DNA from 3 places in the Lysobacter sp. CC-YZS074 genome. Region 2 is predicted to be linked to each of the others. Evidence: predicted binding sites of a transcription regulator. Region 2 holds the regulator's gene; each other region holds the start of a gene.

Region 1 (4,342 bases), 1.2 Mb from region 2:
CCGTCGATGATGGTGGTGTTCTCCTTAGAGACCTGCACCTTCTTCGCACGGCCGAGGTCGTTGATGGTGGCCTTCTCGAGCTGCAGGCCGACTTCCTCGGAAATCACGGTGCCACCGGTCAGCACGGCCATGTCTTCCAGCATCGCCTTGCGACGGTCGCCGAAGCCCGGCGCCTTGACGGCGCAGACCTTGACGATGCCGCGGATGGTATTGACCACCAGGGTCGCCAGCGCCTCGCCTTCGACGTCCTCGGCGACGATCAGCAGCGGCTTGCCGGCCTTGGCCACGCCCTCGAGGACGGGCAGCAGGTCACGCACGTTGGAGATCTTCTTGTCGTAGAGCAGGATGAACGGGTCGTCCAGCTCGGCCTGCATCGACTGCTGGTTGTTGATGAAGTACGGCGACAGGTAGCCGCGGTCGAACTGCATGCCCTCGACCACGTCCAGCTCGTTCTCCAGGCCCGAACCGTCCTCGACGGTGATCACGCCTTCCTTGCCGACCTTGTCCATCGCCTGCGCGATCAGGTCGCCGATCTGCGAGTCGGAGTTGGCCGAGATCGCGCCGACCTGGGCGATCTCCTTGCTGGTCGACGACGGCTTGGAGATGTTCTTCAGCTCGGCGACGGCGCCGGTCACGGCCTTGTCGATGCCGCGCTTGAGGTCCATCGGGTTCATGCCGGCAGCGACCGCCTTCATGCCTTCGCGGATCAGCGCCTGGGCCAGCACGGTCGCGGTGGTGGTGCCATCACCGGCATTGTCGGAGGTCTTGGAAGCGACTTCCTTGACCATCTGCGCGCCCATGTTCTCGAACTTGTCGGCCAGTTCGATCTCCTTGGCGACGGACACGCCGTCCTTGGTGATCGTCGGCGCACCGAAGCTCTTGTCGAGCACGACGTTGCGGCCCTTCGGGCCCAGGGTGGCCTTGACGGCATTGGCGAGCGTGTTGACGCCGCGCAGCATCTTGGAGCGCGCGTCTTCGCCGAAACGGATTTCCTTGGCAGCCATTTGCGGATTACCTCAAAAGAATTGCGAAAAAGGGAAAAGGATGCGGAAGCGCCGCGGTCAGCGGGGCTGGATCAGCCGAGCACCGCGAAGATGTCGTCTTCCTTCACCACCAGCAGGTCGGTGCCGTCGAGCTTGACCTCGGTGCCGCTGTACTTGCCGAACAGCACCTTGTCACCGACCTTGACCTTCGGCGCGCGGACGCTGCCGTTGTCCAGGGCCTTGCCCTCGCCGACCGCGATGACCTCGCCCTTGATCGGCTTCTCGGTGGCCGAATCCGGAATGACGATGCCGCCGGCGGACATCTTTTCTTCTTCCATGCGCTTGATGACCACGCGGTCGAACAACGGCTTGATGTTCATACTCTACAACCTCGTAAGTGGTTGAATGGGTGGGGAAAGAACGCGGAATTTAGCAGTCGCCCGGGTCGAGTGCCAAGCCCGGGAGCGACGGCGCCCGGGAGGCCGGGACTGCGCTGGAGATGGGGCGGGTGCTGGGGCTTTCAAGGGCCCGGTGGGAATTCTGGTGCGCTTGGGGGCGGCCGGCGCCGCGATGGCCACAAAAAAGAGCGCGTCTCCAAGGAGACGCGCTCTTCCGGTTTCGGGACTGGCTTCCGAGCTCGGCGCAGTCCTGCGCCTTCTCCCCTGACCTGGACCCCCATGTCGAAGCCAACTCCCTGTCGGCTTGGGGCGATCTTGGCCCAACTCCGTCACATTGACCAGCGAGGCCCATACGCCAGCCCGCTCACTTTCGGTAACCCCAAGTCGTGACGCCGATCGAACTAATCAGGCGTTTCCACGTTTACTATCGATATAGCTACCGATAGACAACATGTTGCCGTTAGATTTGGTGGCTGGGTGACTCACGGTAACTTTGCGGCGTTGGCGCGGTCATTTGTCGACTGGCACACTGTTTCAGCTTTGCAACGAGGGAGAGAAGAACGCGTGACGCCGGCACTTCGCATTCGCCTCGCCCGCCGCCACGGCGGCCTTTCGCAGGCGGCCTTGGCTGCCGCGGTGGGGGTCCAGCGCAGCGCGGTCAGTCACTGGGAGGGCAGCCCCGGCAAATCCCCGAGCGCCTCCCACCTGCGTGAAATCGCGCTGGTCACCGGCGTCCAGTTCGAATGGCTGGCGACCGGGCGCGGCAAGATGACGCTGTCGACCGAGGTCGAGATGGACTCGATCGCCACGGCCGAGGCGCTGCTGGTGGACGACCCCCTGGAACTCCGGCTGCTGGCGGCTTTCCGCGACAGTCCGCTGCGGGCTCGGGTGCCGCTGGTGGAGGTGGTCGAGCAGCTGGCCGTGCGCCGCGTCGGCCGCCCGCGCACGGGACAGGGCTGACTCCGGCAAAGGCGCGTGGCGCCGGCTGGGCTAGGCTATGCGGCTCCGCCGGGAGACCGAACCCGATGTCCGTCCTGCTTTGCCTGTGCACCTGTCCCGACGATGCCATCGCGCGCTCCATCGCGGGTGCGCTGGTGGACGAGCGGCTCGCCGCCTGCGTCAGCCGCGTCCCGGGGCTGCAGTCGACCTATCGCTGGGAAGGCCGCATCGAGCACGGCGAAGAAGTGCTGCTGCTGATCAAGACCACGGCCGACCGGCTCGATGCACTCACCCGCCGGCTGCAGGCCCTGCATCCGTATGAACTCCCGGAAATCCTCGCGGTCGAAACCGCGGGCGGGCTCGCCCCCTATCTGGCCTGGGTGGCCGCGCAGACCCGAGACCATGACTGACCCCAAGATGCCCCGCCGCGGGCGCGGCGCCTGGCTGGCGCTGCTGCTCGGGCTGGTCGCGACCGCCGCCCAGGCGGCCATCGACCCCGACGAACTGCTTCCGGTCGACCAGGCGTTCGTATTGAGTGCCTCGGCGGACGCCGCCGACGCCATCACGGTGCGTTGGGAGATCGCCGACGGTTATTACCTCTACCGTCATCGGACCAGCGTGCAGGCCGACGGCGGATTCGACGCCGAACCCCTGCTGCTGCCGCCGGGCAAGGCCTACGAGGACGAATTCTTCGGCAAGGTCGAGACCTACCGCGAGCAGCTGGTCGCCACCCTGCCGGGCCAGCCACGCGGCGCGACCGCCACCCTCACCATCAAGTACCAGGGCTGCGCCGACGCGGGCATCTGCTACCCGCCGCAGACGCGGCGGTTGCAAGTCGCGCTGCCCGGCACCGAGGCCGTGGCCGCACCGGCCGGCGGCCTGCTGGGACCGGGCATCCGCGGCGGCCTGGCCAATCCGGTGCGGAGCGGCGGCACGCCGCTGCTTGGCCGCAACACCGGCGAGCCCTTGCCGCCGGAGCGCGCCTTCGGCTTCGAGGCCATCGCCGACGATGCCGACACGTTGCGGCTGCGCTTCTCCCCGGCTCCCGGGTATTACCTTTATCGCGACCGGACCGCCCTGTCGCTCGCCGGTGCCCCGGCCGGTACCGTTCTGGGAACACCGCACTGGCCACGGGGCGTCGACCATCGCGACGAGCACTTCGGCGACGTGGTGGTGTATTTCGATCCGGTCGAGGTGACGGTGCCGCTGCGCCGGGGCCCGGCCGAAGCGGCGGCGGCCCGGCTGGTCGCCAGTTTCCAGGGCTGCCAGACCGACGGCATCTGCTATCCGCCCATGGAACGCACGGTCGAGGTCCTGCTGCCGGCGCAAACCGCGACGGCGAGTCCGTCCCGCACCTCCGCATCCCCGACGCCTGTCGGCGGGCGTGTCCCGTCCTCGACGGCCGCGGTGCCTACTTCGAATGGCGTCACCGAAGCGCCCGAAACCCCGAACCCGGATGACACCGGCCGGTCACTCGAGGCCTCGGCCTTGGCCAACGTCGCCGTCCGGAATGCACCCGCGCAGGCCGAAGACAGCCGCCTCGCCGCCGCGCTGTCCGGGCCTGACCGGTGGTGGGCACTGCTGAGCTTTTTCGGGTTCGGCCTGCTGCTGGCCTTCACGCCGTGCGTGCTGCCGATGATCCCGATCCTGTCGGGCCTGATCGCGGGTGCGTCGGCCGGCCACGAACGCGGCCTCGGCGCCGCGCGCGCGTTCGGGTTGTCGCTGGTCTACGTGCTCGCCAACGCGCTGGTGTTCACCGTGGCCGGTGTGGTCGCTGGACTGGTCGGCGCGAACCTGCAGATCGCCTTCCAGAACCCCTGGGTGCTGGCGGCGTTCGCCGCGCTGTTCGTCGCGCTGGCGCTGTCGAGCTTCGGCCTGTACGAGTTGCAACTGCCGGCCGCCCTGCGCAACCGCCTCGGCGCCCTGACCGACCGCCAGCGCGGCGGATCGCTGGCCGGCGTGGCGGTGATGGGCGCGCTGTCGGCGCTGATCGTCGGCCCCTGCGTGGCGCCCCCGCTGGCG
Region 2 (4,342 bases):
TCAGCCGACGTCGCTCAACAGCCGCTTGGCCGCGGCGCGCGCCTCGCGGGTGAGTTCGACGCCGCCCAGCATCCGAGCCAGCTCCTCCTGCCGCTGCCTCGCGTCCAGCAGGCGGACCTGGCTCTGGGTGACGCCTTCACTGGCGGCCTTGCTCACGCGATAGTGCGCGTGGCCCTGCGCCGCCACCTGCGGAAGATGGGTCACACAGAGCACCTGGCGGCTCGCGCCCAGCGCGCGCAGCTTCTGCCCGACGATCTCGGCCACGCCGCCACCGATGCCGGAGTCGACTTCGTCGAACACCATCGTCGGCACCGCATCCAGTCCCAGCGCCGCGACCTCGATCGCCAGCGAGATGCGCGACAGCTCGCCGCCCGAGGCGACCTTGCGCAAGGCCCGCGCCGGCTGGCCGGGGTTGGCGGCGACCAGGAACTCGACGCGTTCGCCGCCCTGCGGGTCCGGGCGGTCGATCTCCAGCGGTTCGAAGGCGATGTCGAAGCGGCCGCCGCCCATGCCGAGTTCGGCGATGAGTCCGGTGGTCGAGGCGGCGAGTCTGGCGGCGGCTTCCCGGCGGCGGACGCCCAGGGCGTCCGCCGCGCCACGCCAGTCCTTCCGGGCCGCCTCGATCTCCCTGTCGAGCGACTGCAGCCGGACGCCGGCGTGTCGCAGTTCCTCCAGCTCGGCGGCAAGCCGCTCGCGGTGGGCGAGCAGGTGCTCGGGGGTGACGCGGTGCTTGCGCGCGAGGTCGTGGAGCCGTCCGAGCCGCTGCTCGATCGCATCGAATCGGGAAGGATCGACGTCCAGGTCGGCGCGGACGCGGTCGAGCAGGGCGAGTGCTTCATCGAGCTGGATCGCGGCGGCGTCGAGCATGTCGTCCACCTCCGCCAGTCGGGGTTCGTGTTCGGTCACCCGCTGCAGTTCGCCCCGTACCCGCTGCAGGTCGCGCGACAGCGAGCTGCCGTCCTCGCCGCCGAGGCGGGCGAACACGCCGTCGCACGCGGCGATGAGGTCCGCGGCGTGCGCCTGGCGCCTGTGGTCGACCTGCAGTTGCAGGATGGAGTCGGGCTCGAGGGTTTCCCGCTCGAGCTCCGCGTGCTGGTGCTCCAGCCAGTCGATCCGGTCCGATACGTCGCCCTGGGACGACAGCCGGTCACGCTCGGCCAGCAGGGCGTTCCAATGCGCCGACGCCTCGGCCACCGTGGCGCGCTCGGCATCCGTGCGGCCGTAGGCGTCGAGCAGGGCGAGCTGGCTGGTCCGCGACAGCAGCGCCTGGTGCTCGTGCTGGCCGTGTATCTCGACCAGCCGACCGGCCAGGTCGCCCAGTTGGCCGATCGTCACCGGGCGGCCATTGATCCATGCGCGGGAGCCCCCGTCGGCGCGGACCACCCGCCGTACCACGCAGCGCGGCTCGTCGCCGTCGTCGAGTTCGGCGGCTTCCAGCCACTGGCGCGCGGCGGGTACATCGCCGAGGTCGAACTCGCCGACCACTTCCGCGCGGTCGGCGCCGTGACGGACCACCCCGCTGTCGGCGCGAAGGCCGGACAGCAGCCCCAGCGCGTCGACCAGCAGCGACTTGCCCGCGCCGGTTTCGCCGGAGATGACGGTCAGGCCGGGGCCGAAGGCCAGTTCGGCCTCGTCGACCACGGCGAAATGCTTGAGGGAAAGGTGAGCGAGCATGCAGCGGCGAGTTTAAAGGTCGGCGGAGGCGGAGGGCAGGGGCGACGCGTACGGGCGGAGCAGGCGGAATGAAGCACGCGCCCGTCTCGTCCGCTGAGCCGCCCCGCCTTGCGCCGTCCGCCGCCCGGCCTTATACCCGGCCCATGAGTCGCAAACCCGACGACACCGGCCTGGACCCGCGCGCACGGCAGTTGCTGCGCACCCTCATCGCCCGCTACATCCAGAGCGGCGAGCCGGTGGGCTCCCAGACACTGGCCCGCCACGCCGGCCTCGATGTCAGCGCCGCCACCATCCGCAACATCCTGGCCGACCTGGAGGAGGTCGGGTTGCTGAGCGCACCGCACACGTCCGCCGGCCGGGTACCGACCGCGCAGGGCTACCGGCTGTTCGTCGATTCGCTGCTGCAGGTGCGCCCGTTGCCGGACACCGAAGTGGCGCGGCTGCGCGGCGAACTGCCGGCCGGGTCCGGGACCCAGGCCCTGCTCGGCAGTGCCTCGGAGCTGCTGTCGGCGATGACCCGCTTCGTCGGGGTGGTCAGCGTGCCCCGGCGCGAGCAGTTCGCGTTCCGGCGGGTGGATTTCGTGCCGATCGAGGGGCAGCGGGTGCTGGCGATCCTGGTGTTCGCCGACAACGAGGTGCAGAACCGGATCATCCAGACCCGGCGCGCCTACGAGCGGGGTGAGCTGGAACGGGTGGCGAACTATCTCAACCACCATTTCGCCGGCCGCCCGGTGGCCGACATCCGCGCGACCCTGCTGCGCGAGCTGCGGTCGGCGCGCAGCGAAATGGAATCGCTGCTGGCCCAGTCGATCGAGCTGGCCGAACATGCCCTGGCCCCCGCTCACGACGATATGGTGCTGGCCGGCCAGACCCGTTTGATGGGCCTGCAGGAGCTGTCGGACCTGGACCGCCTGCGCGAGCTGTTCGAGGCGTTCGCCCGCAAGCGCGAGATCCTCCAGTTGCTGGAGCGCACGGTCCGCGCCCCCGGCGTCCGGATCTTCATCGGTGAGGAAACCGGTCTGGCGCCGCTGGAAGGGGTTTCGCTGGTGACGGCTCCGTACGCTGCCGCCGGCCGCGTCCTGGGCGTCCTGGGCGTGATCGGCCCGACCCGGATGGCCTACGACCGGGTGATCCCGGTGGTGCAGGCTGCCGCCGACGCGCTCGGCGAGGCGTTTGCCCCGGACGCCTGAGCGGAAGCTGTCCGTCGGCGCCCGTGTCCGGGCGGGTTGAATTGGCCCGGGCTGTCCCCATTGCTCGTCCCTGTTGCGGAGAACGCGCCACGGGCGCCAGGAACAGAGCCGAGCATGACCACCGAACCTATCCAGGACGCGGCCCAGCACGAGGCCGAAGCGCAGCCCACCTCGCCGCTGGCCGTCGAACTCGAGGCCGCCCAGGCCGAGATCGCCCGGCTGCGGGAGGACGCACTGCGCGAGCGCGCCGATCTCGAAAACCAGCGCAAGCGACTCGAACGCGAGCGCGACATGGCCCGCAAGTTCGCCAACGAACGCCTGCTCGGCGACCTGCTGCCGGTGATCGACAGCCTCGAGGCCGGCCTCAACGCCGCGACCGGCGACACCGGGCCGCTGCGCGAGGGCATGGAGCTGACCCTGAAGCAGTTGCTCAAGGTGACCGGCGACAACGGCCTGCTGGAGGTCAATCCCGCGGGCCAGGCCTTCAATCCCGAGCACCACCAGGCCATGAGCATGGTGGAAAGCGCCGACCATGCGCCCGGCCACGTGGTGCAGGTCTACCAGAAGGGCTGGCTGCTGAACGAACGCCTGCTGCGTCCCGCGCTGGTGGTGGTGAGCAGGCACGACTGAACGACGCGGGCGGGCTTTCCCCTTGAAGGGGAGGGCTCCAGCCCCAGATAGCGGACATCGGCGGCGCGGCCGCCCCAAGACAAAAAGATTCGAGAGGGAGCAACACCATGGGCAAGATCATCGGCATCGACCTGGGCACGACCAACTCCTGCGTCGCCGTGATGGAAGGCGGGAAGGCACGGGTCATCGAGAACGCGGAAGGCGATCGCACCACGCCGTCCATCGTCGCCTACACCAAGGACGGCGAGGTCCTGGTGGGCGCTTCGGCCAAGCGCCAGGCGGTCACCAACCCGAAGAACACCTTCTACGCGGTGAAGCGCCTGATCGGCCGCAAGTTCACCGACGCCGAAGTGCAGAAGGATCTCGACCTGGTCCCGTACGGCATCGTCCAGCACGAGAACGGCGATGCGTGGGTGCAAACCGCCGACGGCAAGAAGATGGCGCCGCAGCAGATCTCGGCCGAGGTGCTGGCCAAGATGAAGAAGACCGCCGAGGCCTACTTGGGCGAGACCGTCACCGAGGCGGTGATCACCGTGCCGGCGTACTTCAACGACAGCCAGCGCCAGGCGACCAAGGACGCCGGCAAGATCGCCGGCCTCGAGGTCAAGCGCATCATCAACGAGCCGACCGCGGCCGCGCTGGCCTACGGCATGGACAAGAAGGGCGGCGACCGCAAGGTGGCCGTGTACGACCTCGGCGGCGGCACCTTCGACGTGTCGATCATCGAGATCGCTTCGGTCGACGAGGAGATGCAGGTCGAGGTGCTGTCGACGAACGGCGACACGTTCCTCGGCGGCGAGGACTTCGACAAGCGCGTCATCGATTACCTGGTCGACGAGTTCCAGAAG
Region 3 (4,342 bases), 1.2 Mb from region 2:
CAGGCAGGCTTCCCAGCCCTTGAGGTGCGGGTTCTTCCAGTCGCCATAGGCGCGGCGCACGTTGGCCACGCCGTAGCGTGCCACCTCGGTCAGGATCACGTCGAGCTTGGCCGCCGGGGCGTTGTCGGCGTCGATCAGCAGGGCGATGCGTTTCTCGTCTTGCGCCATGGTGGGTCTCCGCGGGTCCGGGCCGAGCCTAGCGCACCGCGGTGATCGGCAGGACAATGGCCCGGCCGCAAACCGGGAGCGTCGATGCAGCAGCCTCACGTGGTGATCGTCGGTGGCGGGTTCGCCGGCCTCTGGGCGTGCCGCGCACTCGCTCGCGACCCGGTGCGCGTCACCCTGGTGGACCGCCGCAACCACCATCTTTTCCAGCCCCTGCTCTACCAGGTGGCGACCGCCGGGCTGTCGGCGCCCGACATCGCCGCGCCGCTGCGGCACATCCTGCGGCGCCAGGCCAACGCCGAGGTGCGGCTGGGCGAAGTGACCGCCATCGACACCGCGAACCGGCGGATCGCGCTCGCCGACGGCGGCGCGCTGGGCTACGACTTCCTGCTGCTTGCCAGTGGCGCCACCCATGCCTATTTCGGCCACGACGAGTGGGCCGACGTCGCGCCGGGCCTGAAGACGCTGGAGGACGCGCTGGGGATCCGGCGCCGGGTGCTGCTCGCGTTCGAACGGGCCGAGGCGAGCAGCGACCCGGACGAGCGTGCGGCGTGGCTGGAGTTCGCCGTCGTCGGCGGCGGCCCGACCGGGGTCGAGCTGGCCGGCACCCTGGCCGAGATCGCGCGCCATACGTTGCGCCGCGAGTTCCGCCGCATCGACCCGTCTCACGCACGGGTGCGGCTGCTCGAAGCCGGGCCGCGGGTACTGGCGGGCTTCCCCGAGTCGCTGTCGGCACGGGCGGCCGCGCAGCTGCGCCGGCTCGGGGTGGAGGTGGTCACCGGCGCGCCGGTCAGCGCGATCGACCGCGACGGCTACACCCTGACCGGCGATGGCGGGCCGCGCCGGGTGCGGGCACGCACCGTGTTGTGGGCCGCCGGCGTCGCCGCCTCCCCGCTCGGGGCGCTGCTCGGTGCCGAGCTCGACCGCGCCGGCCGGGTGCGGGTGGATCCGGACCTGGGCCTGCCCGGCCGGCCCGAGGTGTTCGTCGCCGGGGATCTCGCCAGCGTGCGGTCCGACGGTCGCCCGGTGCCGGGCGTGGCGCCGGCGGCCAAGCAGATGGGGCGCCACGTCGCCGCCGCGATCCGCGCCCGGCTCGCCGGGCGACCCGCGCCGGCGTTCCGCTACCGCGACTTCGGCAACCTCGCCACCATCGGCCGCATGGCCGCGGTGGTCGACCTGCACGGCATGAAGCTGTCAGGCCTGCCGGCGTGGTGGTTCTGGCTGGTCGCGCACGTGTTCTTCCTGATCGGCTTCCGCAACCGGCTGGCGGTGCTCACCAACTGGGCATGGGCGTACTGGACCTACCAGCGCCACGCGCGGATCATTTTCGGCCGGCCGGAGGCGGAGGCGCCGACGGATCCGCGCGGCACCGGGCCTTTGTAGGAACGGCTTCAGCCGCGATCCGGCGACCGTTCGCTCGCGCCGGTTCCACGATCGCGGCTGAAGCCGCTCCCCCGAAAAGCCGGGCCGCGCAAAAGGAAACGGCCCGGTTTCCGGGCCGCCACCGTGAGACTCGTTACGCCCGCCGTCAGGCCGCGAACAGCGCGCGCATCTTCTTCAACGCGTTGGCTTCGATCTGGCGGATGCGCTCGGCGGACACGCCGTACTCGTCGGCCAGCTCCTGCAGGGTCACCTTGTTCTCGCTGCCCAGCCAGCGCCGGGCGACGATGTCGCGCGAACGCTCATCCAGGCCGGCGAGGCCTTCGCGCAACAGCTGCAGCTGGCTGTCCTCCTCGTCCTCGCGCTCGTACATCTGCGAGGGGTCCTCGGCATCGGCGCGCAGGTAGGCGGCCGGCGACGGCGGGGCGCGGTCGTCGTCCTCGTCGGCCGGGGCATCGAAACCGATGTCGCGGCCGGACAGGCGCGACTCCATCTCCAGCACCTCGCGCTTGGAGACGTTGAGGTCGGCGGCGACCGCGGTCACCTCGGCGTCGTTCATCCAGCCCAGGCGCTTCTTGCTCTTGCGCAGGTTGAAGAACAGCTTGCGCTGCGCCTTGGTGGTGGCGACCTTCACAATGCGCCAGTTCTTGAGGATGAACTCGTGCATCTCGGCGCGGATCCAGTGCACCGCGAAGCTGACCAGGCGCACGCCCTGCTCGGGGTCGAAGCGCTTGACCGCCTTCATCAGGCCGATGTTGCCTTCCTGGATCAGGTCGCCCAGCGGCAGGCCGTAGCCGTTGTAGCCGCGCGCCACGTGCACGACGAAGCGCAGGTGCGAATGCACCAGCTCGCGGGCGGCGTCGAGGTCCTCGTCGTCGCGGAAGCGGCGCGCCAGATGCTGCTCGTCCTCGGCGCTCAGCACCGGGATCTTGTGCACGGCGCCGATGTACGCGTCGAGCGAGCCGAGCGGCGTCAGCGCGTTGAGCGCAGGCACCGGCAGGCTGTTGGAAACCAGGGCGTTGGAAGCGGTGATCTCGGTCATGGCAAGGATGTTAGCAGTCGTCAAGGGGGAGTGCTAAGGCCGAATCAGGGGCTTCATCGTCCCATTCACGGAACAATCAGCCCCGGACACGCAGGTAAGACTGCTCCGGTACGCGTAAGTTCCGGGTCAACAGCGGGGCGAGGCCCGCAGTCCGATCAGCCGCGGGTCAGGCCGGCGGCGGCAGCGACCAGTCGATGGGGGCCTGGCCCCGCCGCACCAGGTATTCGTTGGCCGCGGAGAAGTGCCCGCAGCCGAGGAACCCCCGGTGCGCCGACAGCGGCGAAGGATGGGGCCCCTTGAGCACCCTGTGGCGGCTGCGATCGATCACCGCGCCCTTCTTCTGCGCGTAGCTGCCCCAGAGCAGGAACACCAGCCCTTCGCGTTCACGGTTGAGGGTTTCGACCACGTGGTCGGTGAAACCTTCCCAGCCCTTGCCCGCATGCGCACCGGCGGAGCCGGCCTCCACCGTCAGCACCGCGTTGAGCAGCAGCACGCCCTGTCGCGCCCACGGCAGCAGGCAGCCGTGGGACGGCCGCGGGATGCCGAGGTCGCGCTCGATCTCCTTGTAGACGTTGAGCAGCGACGGCGGCACGTCGACGCCCGGGCGGACCGAGAAGCACAGCCCGTGCGCCTGGCCCGGCCCGTGATACGGATCCTGGCCGAGGATCACCACCCGGGTGGCATCGAACGGGGTCGCGTCGAACGCGGCGAAGATGTCCGGGCCGGGTGGGAAGATCCGCGCGCCCTGCGCCTGCCGCTGGCGCAGGAAGGCCGACAGCGCCTGCATCTCGTCGCGTTGCAGGTAGTCGCCGACCCGCGCCTTCCAGGACGGTTCCAGCCTGATCCGGTCTTCGCTCACGCCAGCTTGGCCGCCCGCAGCTGGAACAGGGTCTTGGTCACCAGCAGGCGCTCCTCGATCGGCTTGAGCACGAGGTCGTTGGCGCCGGCGCGCAGCAGCGCGCTCTGGTTCTCGGGGTTGGCGTCGCCGGTCATCACCAGCACCGGCAGCCGGCGCTTGCCGTAGCCGAAGTCGCCGCGCACCCGTTCGAGCAGGTCGTGGCCGTCGAGATCGCCCTTCAGGTAGACGTCGGTCAGGACCAGGTCGGCGCCCGGATCGTCGTTGCCGCGGTGGGTTTCGAGGTACTCCAGCGCCTCCTCGACGCCGACGAAGTGCAGCACCTGCAACTGCTGGCGCTCGAGCATGCGCTTGGTCGCCAGTGCCACCACCCGGCTGTCCTCGACGTACAGCACGCGCGCGCCCGGGATAGGCTCGGGCTGCACGTAGCCGCGGATGAAGGCGGCCAGGGCGTTGTGGCCGAGCGCCTTGTCGAAGTAGTCGGTGACGTCCTCGGTGAAGCGGCGCGACTCCAGGTGGGACTGCGCCTCGCCCGACACCACGATCACCGGTACGTAGGCCTGGCCGGCGGCTTCGCGGACGGCCCGGGCGAGTTCGATGCCGTCACCGTCGGGCAGCGCCAGCGACGTGGTGACCAGATCGACCGGGCCGGCGGCGAGCGCCGCGCGGGCCTCGTCGATCCCGGCGCACGGCACCACCTCGGCGCCGGCCAGTTCGCGCACCAGCACGTCGCCGATCAGCTTGCGCACCAGTTTCGAGCCGTCCACCACCATCACCCGGGGGGCGTCGGCGGCCACGTGGCGCATCTTGTCCTCGGGATTGCTCATGTGTCGGTGGGTCGGGTCTGGCGGAGGTAATGGCCGGTGACCAGCCCGGCGCCGATCCAGCCGAGCAGGCCG

Evidence for each region. Region 2 encodes HrcA, which represses chaperone genes, less so after heat shock. Its sites were predicted from a motif close to TTNGCACTCNNNNNNNNNGAGTGCNAA; they were not measured.
Region 1: groES (co-chaperone GroES) is a predicted target of HrcA. The motif match lies at 1,413-1,439, and genes of this name have one in related genera.
Region 3: rpoH (RNA polymerase sigma factor RpoH) is a predicted target of HrcA. The motif match lies at 2,598-2,624, and genes of this name have one in related genera.

Annotation. Positions count from the first base shown of each region.
Region 1 covers NZ_CP200301.1:2,809,236-2,813,577, forward strand. Annotated here, with positions in the region: gene groL (chaperonin GroEL) at 1-1,004, opposite strand, end outside; gene groES (co-chaperone GroES) at 1,076-1,363, opposite strand; gene U8331_RS12670 (helix-turn-helix transcriptional regulator) at 1,946-2,341, shown strand; gene cutA (divalent-cation tolerance protein CutA) at 2,407-2,730, shown strand; gene U8331_RS12680 (protein-disulfide reductase DsbD) at 2,723-4,342, shown strand, end outside.
Region 2 covers NZ_CP200301.1:1,657,225-1,661,566, forward strand. Annotated here, with positions in the region: gene recN (DNA repair protein RecN) at 1-1,674, opposite strand; gene hrcA (heat-inducible transcriptional repressor HrcA) at 1,818-2,864, shown strand; gene grpE (nucleotide exchange factor GrpE) at 2,979-3,494, shown strand; gene dnaK (molecular chaperone DnaK) at 3,602-4,342, shown strand, end outside.
Region 3 covers NZ_CP200301.1:459,435-463,776, reverse strand. Annotated here, with positions in the region: gene U8331_RS01915 (NYN domain-containing protein) at 1-168, opposite strand, end outside; gene U8331_RS01910 (NAD(P)/FAD-dependent oxidoreductase) at 253-1,548, shown strand; gene rpoH (RNA polymerase sigma factor RpoH) at 1,694-2,587, opposite strand; gene ung (uracil-DNA glycosylase) at 2,754-3,446, opposite strand; gene U8331_RS01895 (response regulator) at 3,443-4,249, opposite strand; gene ftsX (permease-like cell division protein FtsX) at 4,267-4,342, opposite strand, start outside.